Regions from separate parts of the Paenibacillus sp. FSL H7-0442 genome, predicted to be linked through region 3. Evidence: riboswitches for the same ligand, from Rfam matches in the RefSeq annotation. Region 3 holds a riboswitch; each other region holds the start of a gene.

Region 1 (4,128 bases), 1.6 Mb from region 3:
CCTGAGGATGCCGGAGCAGAAACTGCTGTAGGTATACGTAAGGGGAACGCAGAATTGCTTGCCTCTGTAAATAAAACGTTGGCTCGCCTGAAAGCGGACGGGTCGATTGAAAAGTTTTCTACAGAAGCGAGTGCACTCTCGGCAGATCGACAGGTTTCTTCTAATAACATCGTAGATATTTTTTGGAAATACCGCAGTCTTTACGCTACGGGTATTGGTTACACTCTGTTGCTGTCTGCACTCGGAGTACTGTTTGGATTTATCATTGGTCTGATCGTATCCTTGCTGCGGATGAGTGGTATACGCATCATTGAGTGGTTAGGTACCACATATGTGGAGATCCTGCGTGGCACACCTATGCTGGTGCAGCTCATGATCATTCACTACGGGATTGCTTTGACGCTGGGTGTCAATTTTACTCCACTCCAGTCCGGTATAATCACATTGTCTCTGAATAGCTCGGCATATCTGGCTGAAATTTTCCGTGCAGGTATCCAGGCAGTAGACCGTGGACAGATGGAGGCTGCACGCTCATTGGGTATGGGACGAGGCAAAGCTATGCGTCACGTCATTTTGCCGCAAGCGTTTAAATCTATTTTACCTGCTATCGGTAATGAGTTTATTACAATTATTAAAGAATCCTCCATTATTTCGACTATTGGTATGGTGGATATTATGTATCAAGCCCAGGTCATTAAGAATATTACCTATGAAGGATTAAGTCCGTTCATAATCACAGCCGCTATTTATTTTGTAATGACATTCAGCTTGTCTAAGCTGCTTGGTTTATGGGAAAGGAAGTTGAGAGCCAGTGATCACCGTTAAACAATTGCGTAAATCGTTCGGCAAGAATGAGATTTTAAAAGGCATTGATATAGATATCGCCAAAGGAGAAGTTGTCGTTATCATCGGTCCCAGCGGTTCGGGGAAGAGTACGTTTTTGCGTTGTATGAATCTGTTAGAACAGCCGACGGATGGGGAGATTTTATTTGAGGGCGAGCCGATTACAGCTCGTGGTCATAATATTAATGTAACCCGGGAAAAAATGGGGATGGTGTTCCAGCATTTTAATCTGTTCCCACACAAAACAGTGTTGCAGAACCTGACGCTTGCACCGACGCAGGTTAGAAAACAGTCAGGTAAGGAAGCGGAAAAAATTGCATTAGAACTCCTGCGTACCGTGGGGCTCGAGGATAAGAAGAATACCTATCCGAACCAGCTATCCGGTGGTCAGAAGCAACGTATTGCGATTGCGCGTGCTTTGGCCATGCAGCCGCACGTAATGCTGTTCGATGAGCCGACTTCTGCATTGGACCCTGAAATGGTTGGAGAGGTTCTGGATGTAATGAAGAAGCTCGCCGAAGGCGGTATGACAATGGTAATTGTAACGCATGAAATGGGCTTTGCCCGCGAGGTAGGCGATCGAATTATCTTTATGGATAACGGTCAAATTGTGGAGCAGGGTGCACCAGACCAGGTATTTGGCACTCCAAGCCATGATCGCACTCGTGATTTTCTTGCCAAAGTATTGTAAGAAAGTACTGATCTAATCATAAAAGAGCTCTCCGTTGACGGAGGGCTTTTCTTTTTTTGTCACCATTTCCCCATACTTTCGTAACAAATATAGATTTCTTGATGACAAAATTGTAACGAGTGTAGTATGATGTTCAGGGTTCCCAACATTTTCATGCGGATAAGGTTACAAAATTGTGATATTATGCAGTAAGCCAAAACTTACCGGGACAGCATGCGGTTAGACAAGCGCTGAAATGCTGGCCCAAACTATGGGAAGTGCGGGGGACGTAACAACGGCAGCCATTCCGATACGTCATAAGACGATGAGGAATATGCCTAGGGGTGAATTGCACGAGCATAGGGCTTCTCCTGAGTCCGAATCCGACAGCTAACTTCGCAGGCATAAAAGAGGAGGTACATATCTTTGAAACATTTAAAACATATTGGTAAAACGATGAAAATTGCGGTGCTTGCCGCAGCTATTGCAGGGTTGGCACAGACAGCTGGAATAGCGGATGCTGCCTCGCTTCACACTGCCAAAGAGGGCGATACCTTCTTTTTGCTTGCTCAGCGTTATGGAGTATCGGTAGACGAGCTAACAAAGGCTAACCCAAACATTGCTTCCAGCAATATATATGCAGGTCTGCAAATTAAGGTGCCTGGCGAAAAAAGTGTAAAGGCAGCTTCGGAATCGAAGCCGCAGCTTCTTACGGAGAAAGCAGCAGCGAATGAGGCGCCAACGATTGAAGCTTGGGGTAAAACATTCAACTATAGCAAAATAGTTGACGTTAAGGCTTCAGCGTATTCTGCCGCAGCCGATGAGAATGGTAAATGGGGCGCAGTGGACTACTACGGCAATCCGCTTAAACTAGGTACAATTGCGGTAGATCCTAACGTCATTCCGATGGGCACGAAAGTACTGGTTACAGGCTACTCCCATCCAGGTTTGCCGGATCATTCTTTTGTAGCTGTCGCTCGCGATCAGGGCAGCGCCATTACAGGAAAGCGGATTGATATCTTTATTCCAGGCAACAAATCATTTGTGAACGACTTTGGATTTCAAAATGTGAAGCTGTACGTTATTGATAAATAGCATTGTACGTATATACAGTTTAATTAAACATAATATATATTATGTAAACATAACGCCTATATCCGTATATATCTAGGTCGGACTCTTATCAGGTCCTATCCGTAAAAAGGCTGTCTTGACGAGCAGAATACTTCTGCTGGTAAGACAGCCTTTTTACGTTGCTTTAGCTTGGACCTCAATTATAAACATACTGTTATTTTCGTTCCGATGTGTGGAGTAGCCGGGGGACTGTCACAAATTTGTAGCCCTTAGCTTTTAGAGAGTGAATTAGACCCGGCAAAGCTTGGATAGTGCCTTGCAAGTTGGAACTTTGACCTCCACCAGCGTGCATTAAAATAATAGAGCCAGGCCCTGTAGCTGGAATCACATTTCGCTGAATTTGTGTTTTACTTAGTCCCTTCCAGTCGAGAGAGTCTACATTCCAGTTGACAATCATGTAGCCATGACTACGTGCCCACTTTATTTGAGGCTCTGTAATTTCACCGTAGGGTGGACGAATCAACTTGGGGCGAAAACCTGCGCTGGCTTGTAAAATACGTTCTGTTTTTGTAATCTGGTTGCGAAAGCGTTCTGGTGTAGCCTTCCTAAAATCCGGATGAGTATAGGAATGATTTCCTATAGCATGGCCTTCACGGATAATACGACGTATAATCCCCGGATGCTTTTCCGCACGGTGACCGACGATGAAAAAGGTGGCTTTGATGCCGTTGGCGTGTAATACGTCCAAAACCTGCGGCGTATACCTAGAATCGGGCACATCATCAAAGGTTAAGGCAATTTGGCGGGTGTGTGGGCCGCACATTTTAAAAATGTCCGCATGTTTTTTACGCAACATTGCTAATGTAGGAGTAGCTCGATCTGTACTCAGATGTACAGAAGAAGCAACAGCTGCTTCCTTGGGATGGGGCGTTCCGATCTTGGGAGGCGCATCCGCGTGAACGGGTAAACTTGAAAATGCTAGTAACAGTGCCAAGCATGGCAACACTCCCCTGTACGGCATATGTATCCCCCCTTTTCGTGCAGTGGTACCTAGTGGTGCTCTCGACTATTATGTACCTGTCCTATTAAAAATATGCTGGTTACCAAGTTAGGCTCATAAACGTCTGGAAAGAAGTTCGCGATGAAATGATTATCAATGAAGATGATGGAGCTAAACGTACATATTCTCTTAAACATGACCGAAAACAAGAGCATTTTCGCAAGTTTTAGCCTTACAACGGATTCGGTATCCCGTGACAGCTGGTGTATAATGGGGTTGCAATTCATAATTATACAGACATGGAATTGAAGGAAGGAAGGATAAAAGTGACCGACTTGTTTACTCCTTATCAATTAAAGGGGCTTTCTTTAAAAAATCGGATTGTTATGCCCCCGATGTGCCAATTTAGTGTGGAGGCCGAGGATGGAAATCCGACGGATTGGCATCATGTCCATTATGTGAGCCGAGCAGTAGGAGGTGCTGGTCTTATTATTGTGGAAATGACAGCGGTTCATCCTGATGGACGTATTACGGATCGTGA
Region 2 (4,128 bases), 2.7 Mb from region 3:
TCTGCTTGCAATAAAGGCAGCATGTTCATGGTCCCAGCTATACTAGCAATAAAGTATATAACGGATAGAACAATGCCGCGTACAAATGAAGTATGTCGTCGGGTGAGTGATGCATACACAATGGCAAGTACACCCAGCACAAAGCTAAATAGGGCATAACCCGCATAGGTCATCCAATTCGCCCAAAATGTTTGCTTTTCGATATAATCGGTATAGGATGACGGGGCCGAAAAGCTTTGAGTGAAGGAGCGAACATCACCGTCTTCAAAAGTAAAAGCCAGTGTAAGTACCGAGGCGCCGATTTTTTTATCGTCCACGGTATACTTTAATCCGCCTTCTTGTTCAGTGGTCGCGAGCTTCAAGTCCGACGGCTTAAAGCCAAAGCGCTTCACCCATACAGCGGCCGCCTGCTCCTTGGCTTCAAGCGTCATGCCGTCCTCAGCCACACGTACAAGCCTGTTACGTGCTTGTTCATCCGTAGAAATATCAGCCTGCGTGTAATTGGTGCTGGAGGTGATCCGTTTAAAACTAACGACCTTCCCAGTGGATAAATCTACATGAATTTGCAGCTTGCTCTTCGCTGAGGATTCAGGCAGATCGACCCGAAAGGTTTCGTAAGGGTAATTTTTCTTCCATGTACGGTCGTACTGTTGAAGCAGTTTTTCTCTAGATAAATAACCGTACAAATCTGTTTCGGCCTGATAGGTCACGACAGGCTCCTCTGGCTGTGATTCAGTATAGCCCAGCTCGGAGCGGGCGAAGTCCAATGCGTGTATGACCGCTTCTTGTTTGCTGATGACCTTTGCGTTCATTACTGATTCTGGACTTGGATTGCTAAGCGAGGGAATAAGCAATTGAAAGATAAAAAAGCAAATCAGGCCAATCCCGCCCAGCAAGCCTAATTTTTTGAAGTTGGCCGTGAGCACGACCGGTTTCCCGATAGGATTCATGAGTTTCCTCCTTAATCTGTAAATAAGAACATCCATTAAAGATATCATACTGCACAGGTTCCCGCCAACAGACCAGCGATATTCATGAAAATAGAGTGAAAGCACTTTAAAGTTCCAATAAAATAAGATAAGCTGCGATTAAACGATGCCCATTCGCAAAATAAAGCCAATTTCACGTTTTTTCGACGAAATCGGTTTTGTGATCTGGATATAGAAGGATTATAATCTTGAGGCAATGCCTATAAAATACATAGGTAATGATATACAGTTGAGCCGAATTTCTATGGGAAAACGGGGGAACCATGTTACTGGGGTGAATTTTACAGCCGATCACTGGTGGATCGGAAGTGTAAATAGGGCATACTGTGCTGCCCGAATCCGTCAGCTAACCTCGTAGGCTATGAGCAGGAACCAAGTCAGGCACTCGGTTTTCCGGTGTCTTTTTTTGTGCGTATAAAAGTGTTTGGATTGGTTAGATAGACCGCTGCGGGTGCAGATTATTCTTCCGATTGCTGTTATCCCCGGATTTTTTGATTGTATACCCCCTTTAATGGTTAAAATCCGGAGATAAAGGCAAACGCTTCGCTTCTTCAGAACAATTCTGCCCCCTTCGCTACTGCCCGCCAATAGCACAGGGGACCGAGTAGTGCTTGACATGCATTCTTCCTGTATTCAGGGAATGCTAATTATAGTTAACTAAGGTTTGGAAAAATCAAAAAATTCAGGGGCAACGACGATCGGAAGATCAAATGGAACGCGTAGCGAGCTTACACCGTATTAAATCACTGTTTTTATAGTTTTAAGGATTAGGAGAGAAGTGATGAATAGATGAATCCCAATGCAAGCTGGCTCCGGCTTTCTCCACCGCAGATATTCGTTGCGGGCTTTGCCATTATCATTCTAATAGGTAGTTTATTGTTAATGCTGCCGATCTCCAATACAACAGGAAAGCCACTTGCGTTTGTAGACGCTTTGTTTACTGCCGCTTCCGCGACCTGTGTTACAGGGCTTGTCGTAAAGGATACGGGGACCTTTTTTACAACCTTTGGTCAAGTTGTTATCGTGGCGCTCATTCAGATCGGCGGTCTGGGCTTTATGACCATGGCTACCTTAATCGCGCTGGTGTTCAAACGTCGGATTTCCTTGCGGGAGCGCCTCATTTTACAGGAAGCGATGAATCAGACCTCTGTCGAAGGAATTGTCGGATTGATCCGTAAGGTGCTGTTGTACTCGCTGGTCATTGAGGGCATATGTGCTGTAATATTTGCGATTCGCTGGTCGTTTGATATGCCTGTAGGCAGGGCGATTTATTTTGGGATTTGGCATGCCATCTCCATGTTTAACAATGCTGGTTTTGACTTATTCGGGCACTTTCGCAGCCTAACAGGTTATGTATATGATCCGATTGTTAATTTTACAGCCATGTTTTTGATTATTTCAGGCGGCATTGGTTTTGTAGTGATGTCAGACCTGGCAGAATATCGCAAGCGTAAGAGACTGTCCTTGCATACCAAGGTGGTACTCAGCATGACGGGCGCTCTGATTGTAGTCGGCACGCTCGTGATTTTTGTGTTTGAGTTTACGAATCCAAAGACTCTTGGCTCGCTTGATTGGGGTGGTAAACTGCTGGGATCTTTATTCCAGTCTGTTACTCCCCGTACCGCAGGTGCCAATACACTGGACATTGCAGGCTTGCGGCAGGCTACGCAGTTTTTTATCATCATACTCATGTTTATCGGGGCTTCTCCTGGCTCCACTGGAGGCGGGATTAAGACCACAACATTCGCGCTGCTCATTGGAGCAGTGATTTCGATGCTGCGGGGGCGGGAAGATATTGTGCTGTTCAGGTATCGACTTGCGCAGGGACGAATTTACAAGGCTTTGACCATTACACTGCTGGGGCTGCTGTTCGTGATCGGGGTGACGATGATTTTGTCAGCAACCGAAGATCATCATTTTCTGATGATCTTGTTCGAGACGGTGTCTGCGTTTGGTACGGTGGGGCTGTCGATGGGGCTTACACCTGATTTGACAGTCATAGGCAAGCTGGTGATTACCCTGACGATGTTTGCAGGTAGACTGGGGCCACTCACGCTAGCTTATGCACTGGGGCCGAAAAAGGGTAAAGAATTATATCGTCATCCGGAAGGTAAAATGATTATAGGATAAGGGAGTTTTCGAGTAGACATGAAAACGCAGCAGTTTGTAGTTATTGGCTTGGGGCGGTTTGGCTCAAGCCTAGCTTTGCAATTGGTGGATATGGGGTGCGAGGTGCTAGGCATTGACCGGAATGAGGATGTTGTGGACAGTATGAGTGAGATGTTGACACATACTGTCGTGGCGGACGCTACCGATGAAGACTCATTGCGATCACTGGGCATCCGTAATTTCGATTGTGGCATTGTTGCTATTGGTGATGACATCCAGGTAAGCATCCTGACCGCCATTTTGCTGAAGGAGCTGGGTGTGAAAAAGGTCGTAGCCAAAGCCATATCTGTGCTGCACGGGCGTGCGTTAGAAAAGCTCGGTGTGGATCGGATTATTTATCCAGAACGGGACATGGGTATCCGTGTGGCTCACCAGCTAGTCACGCCTAATTTGCTCGATTATTTGGAGTTGTCTAAGGAATACAGTATTGTGGAACTCAATGTACCTGCATGTCTGAACGGCAAAACGCTTGCAGAACTAAATGCTCGCACCCGCTTTGGCTGTAGTGTCGTGGCGCTTCATACGGCGAACGGTATCTTGATCGCACCGACGGCTATGGATCGGCTAAAAGCAGACGATATTATGGTCATCATCGGCTCAAATGACAATATCGGCCGCTTTGAGGATGAGGTTGTTAATGTCAATGAAGAGGGCTAAACTCTCTACACCATACGATAGCCTGCAAACGACGCACGTGTCTCGCTAATCCAGCGTCGTGCTGTCGGACCGAGATCGGTCGTCTCCGAGTAAATGAGGGAGGTCGTTCGGCGTGTCTCCTTCAAATCGGGCAAGTACAATGCAGTGAGTCCATTATCCCGCAGCAGTTCGCTGCGCAAATAGGATTTGGGTAGCAAGGCGGAAGCCTTACAGGTTGGAAGCAGGCGTACAATCGCCTCGAAGGAGTCGATTTCCATGCGGATATCCGGCATGATGCCGCTGCGCTGGAACAAGTCATCCGTCAGACTGCGGT
Region 3 (4,128 bases):
GACACGCTATCTTGAGGGGGTAGTGGGCGTACGCCCGTGGAGGTTCGAGTCCTCTCGACCGCATTATATGCAAGACCTAGTTAAAAAAGCATCCTGACACGGTTTACGTGAAAGGGTGCTTTTTTTGTTAAGCATTTTCGTTATATTCTTTAGCCACGGAAGCCACGGTTGCAACAGGTCGTTTATTAACTGTGATAATGAAGAATGTCAGTTTTGCTGCAAAAGCTTCTCTATATCTCCCGCCAGTTTATCTGGAGTGGTTTGCGGTGCATAGCGCTTAAACACGTTACCTTCTCTTGTAATTAAGAATTTAGTAAAATTCCATTTGATCGCTTTGGACCCTAATACCCCCGGAGCTGTTTGGGTCAGGTAGCGAAATAAGGGGTGTGCTTGATCGCCATTGACATCTGTCTTGGCGAACATCGGAAAGGTGACACCATAATTGATCTGGCAAAACTCGGAGATCTCCTCACTGGAACCTGGCTCTTGTTTGGCAAACTGGTTGCTGGGAAATCCCAAAATTTCGAGCCCCTGTTCATGATACTGGTCATATAGCTCTTGTAGCGCTTTGTATTGGGGGGTTAACCCACATTTGCTGGCAGTGTTCACGATAAGCAGAACGTTCCCTTCAAATGTGGATAACGGAATTTGTTTCCCTTGCAGGGTTTGCGCATCATATTCATAAACGGTCATAGCATCTCTCCTCATTCAATATTCAGCAATTAAATTTTAGACAATTTAAAGAAGGGTTGCAAGCCTGGAAAAGCTGTATAAAGCCTTCAGGCGCTGTAAAATCGTATTTTGCTCAAAACAGTAAATCGCACCGCAAATGGAGCGAATTAAGGTGTTTCTTCTTATAAAAGCGGGTTCAATCGGTGTTTAGCTGGTACATATAGCTTATTTTCTTCTCTTTTTGCAAAAAAAGGCCAATAACGCTTTACCCTACGCCAATATTGACATGCTTGTCATTTTCAAAAAGGGATGAAAAACAGAGATTAAAGGAGATGTGAGAAGCAAAGTTGCATTGTAAGCGTTATTATTAATCTTTTATGCTCTAAAGCCCGATTTATAACCCTGCAGTTGAGCTTTACAGTCTTCCATGCGCGGGTGTATGATTCAAGACGTAATTTCAAATTAACTTAAATGAAGCAACAACGAAATGTCTATAGCGCTGAATTTTGCAGTTGCAAAAGCGGGGGAACCAATCGAGACTGTACGGCTTCGGAAGCCGTGTGTCTCATGGGGTGAATTTTCCGGTCAAGTGCCAGAAATAGGGCGACTCTCACGTCCGAATCCGACAGCTAACCTCGTAAGCGTACAGGGAGAGGCAACAAACCGCCGTGTGCAGCCATGGTTTATTTTATCATGGATATGTCAGAAGCCGGAGGAAAGCCTTTTTCCTTCGGCTTCTTTTTGTTGTCTTTTTATACCGGGAGAGGAGCTACTGATGGAAGGTCGGTTAATTATTGTCACTGCACCGAATGAAGCGGGCAGAAGTTTTGTGAAATTGCTTATTTTCAAAAAATTGGCGTTTGCAGTTCTCACGAATAGCGCCCAGGAGGAACGACAGCTCAAAAAAATGGGTGTGGAGCACATTGTCCGCATCAATACCATGCAAGCGGGAAAATGGAATTTTCCAAAAAAAGAAATTGGTAGTGTGTATTTGTTCGAGAACAGCTTGAATCTGACTTGCCGTTTCCTGCAAATATGTCGACCACTAACATCGGAATCGATCTATGTTATTACACACGGCTGTAATCCACAAGGAATTTATCGGGGATTGGGAGCGGACCATGTGATCTACACATTGAACGGAGAGGTGGGTTTTCTGCTGAACGGATAAGCACTTATGACATAGTTGTTTTATGATTTTATGATGGAATAAGAATGGCGATCTGAGGATCGATACGGAGGGTATAAACATGATGGATATATACATGCTGCTCGTCATGGCTGTGAGTTATGGAGTGATACTGCTGTTTGTACGCTGGTGTGATGCGCAGACCTCTAAAGGAGGACGAAGAGGATGATCGTTATACTCGGGCTTACGGCTATTGTGTTTATGTATTTAATCTACGCACTCCTGAACCCTGAAAAGTTCTAGTCACTTGTAGGGATAGAGCGGGCGAAGAACAACAGATCTGAGCATTAAAGCATCATTGGTAGCAGGTTTTCGCAAACGTGTGCACTTCATAGATGGTCTAATCGGGTCTGTTGTTCCAAACGCAGGAGCATTTTGAAGGAGGAATAGAGGATGGAGCTGCTTCAAATTGGAATTGTGATCGTTATATTGCTGCTCTTGGTAAAGCCAATGGGTACATATATGTATCATGTATTCTCGAATGAACCGAATCGAACGGATCGGATTTTTGGCAGAACAGAAAAGCTGATTTATAAGGTAGTAGGCTTGAAGAAAGTGGAGAGCATGCGTTGGACTACGTATGTTATGAGTTTCATTGCTACGAACGTCGTGCTTGTGGCAATCAGCTACTTGCTGTTGCGTTTACAGGGAATGCTTCCCGGTAATCCGGCTGGAAACAGTAATATGGAAGCATCACTAGCTTTTAATACGGTAATCAGCTTTATGACGAATACGAATCTCCAACATTATAGCGGAGAAAGCGGGCTTACGTATCTGACACAGATGGCGTTCGTCACGATGATGATGTTCACTTCGGCTGCTTCCGGTTTTTCGGTTGCTGCGGCTTTTATGAGAGGATTGACGCGGCGCGGTGAAGGGATGGGCAATTTCTTTCAAGATTTTATTAAAGCTATTATAAGGATTTTCCTGCCACTGGCCTTTGTGCTTACGCTGGTGCTGGTGGGATTGAAGATACCACAGACGCTACAGCCTACGGCGGATCTTACGACGCTGAGCGGAACACAACAGCAAATTTCTATGGGACCCATTGCTTCTCTGGAGTCCATCAAGCATTTGGGGACGAACGGGGGCGGTTATGCGGGAGCTAACTCTGCGCATCCTTTTGAAAATCCAAGTCCTTGGACGAACGTGCTGGAAATTTTGGCAATGTGGGTAATGCCGGCTTCGTTGCCGTATACCTTTGGATTGTTTGCCCGTAATCGTAAGCAGGGCTGGATTATTTTTAGCTCCATGATGGTATTGTTTCTAATTTTTCTATCCATTACGTATGTGTCTGAGAAGACAGGTAATCCGTTAATCCAGACACTGGGTGTGGATGCTTCTCAGGGAAGCATGGAAGGGAAAGAGGTTCGTTTCGGTATTGGACAATCGGCTTTATTCACTGCGGTCACAACAGCGGCAACGACAGGTTCGGTCAATAATATGCATGATACACTAACCCCGCTAGGTGGCATGGCTGCTTTGGGAGAAATGATGCTAAACGTCATTTTTGGCGGCAAGGGTGTCGGGCTGATGAATATGCTGATGTATGCGATTCTGGGTGTGTTTATATGCGGACTGATGGTCGGGAGAACTCCGGAATTTATGGGAAGGAAAATTGAAGGCAAGGAAATGAAGCTGATCGCCATTGCCATTTTGGTACATCCGTTTCTCATTCTCGCCCCAACTGCGCTTGCGTTTATGAGTCATTGGGGATATGATGCGGTCACTAACCCTGGCTATCACGGGTTGACTCAGGTGCTCTATGAATATGCGTCATCTGCCGCAAATAATGGTTCGGGGTTTGAAGGTCTTTCAGATAACAACGTATTCTGGAATGTAACAACGGGGATGGTTATGTTCTTCGGGCGATATGTATCTATGATTGCATTGTTGGCTGTGGCGGCTTCGTTGAATGCCAAAGCGCCGACTCCGGTGACGACGGGGACACTGCGCACGGACAACAAGTTATTTGGAGCCATTCTGATCGGAGTCGTGCTGCTGATTGGTGCGTTGACCTTTTTACCTGTCATCGTATTGGGACCTGTTGCTGAATTTTTGACCATGTGAAGAAGAAAATGAGAATGGATGAACGGGGTGTTTGACCATGAAGGAACAACGCAAACACATGCTGGACAGAAGCATCTTGAAGCATGCGATCAAGGATAGCTTTATAAAATTAAATCCGATGATGATGATGAAAAATCCTGTCATGTTCGTCGTGGAGATCGGTACATTGGTCGTGCTGCTAATGTTACTGTTTCCCG

What was found. A riboswitch is a leader RNA that binds a small molecule or an ion and turns the genes downstream of it on or off. The one in region 3 is predicted to bind cyclic di-AMP.
Region 1: linked by a shared signal. The riboswitch ahead of MHH57_RS13305 (3D domain-containing protein) and the one ahead of MHH57_RS06600 (hypothetical protein) in region 3 are both predicted to bind cyclic di-AMP.
Region 2: linked by a shared signal. The riboswitch ahead of MHH57_RS20105 (TrkH family potassium uptake protein) and the one ahead of MHH57_RS06600 (hypothetical protein) in region 3 are both predicted to bind cyclic di-AMP.

What each region holds. Positions count from the first base shown of each region.
Region 1 is NZ_CP151963.1:3,071,888-3,076,015, reverse strand. It holds gene MHH57_RS13315 (ABC transporter substrate-binding protein/permease) at 1-825, shown strand, start outside; gene MHH57_RS13310 (amino acid ABC transporter ATP-binding protein) at 812-1,534, shown strand; cyclic di-AMP (ydaO/yuaA leader) riboswitch at 1,765-1,933, shown strand; gene MHH57_RS13305 (3D domain-containing protein) at 1,940-2,608, shown strand; gene MHH57_RS13300 (polysaccharide deacetylase family protein) at 2,802-3,608, opposite strand; gene MHH57_RS13295 (NADH:flavin oxidoreductase/NADH oxidase) at 3,914-4,128, shown strand, end outside.
Region 2 is NZ_CP151963.1:4,558,575-4,562,702, reverse strand. It holds gene MHH57_RS20110 (type II CAAX endopeptidase family protein) at 1-950, opposite strand, end outside; cyclic di-AMP (ydaO/yuaA leader) riboswitch at 1,212-1,365, shown strand; gene MHH57_RS20105 (TrkH family potassium uptake protein) at 1,779-3,119, shown strand; gene MHH57_RS20100 (TrkA family potassium uptake protein) at 3,138-3,815, shown strand; gene MHH57_RS20095 (LysR family transcriptional regulator) at 3,821-4,128, opposite strand, start outside.
Region 3 is NZ_CP151963.1:1,451,609-1,455,736, forward strand. It holds tRNA gene MHH57_RS06590 (tRNA-Leu) at 1-63, shown strand, start outside; gene MHH57_RS06595 (glutathione peroxidase) at 208-693, opposite strand; cyclic di-AMP (ydaO/yuaA leader) riboswitch at 1,160-1,332, shown strand; gene MHH57_RS06600 (hypothetical protein) at 1,448-1,843, shown strand; gene kdpA (potassium-transporting ATPase subunit KdpA) at 2,255-3,931, shown strand; gene kdpB (potassium-transporting ATPase subunit KdpB) at 3,969-4,128, shown strand, end outside.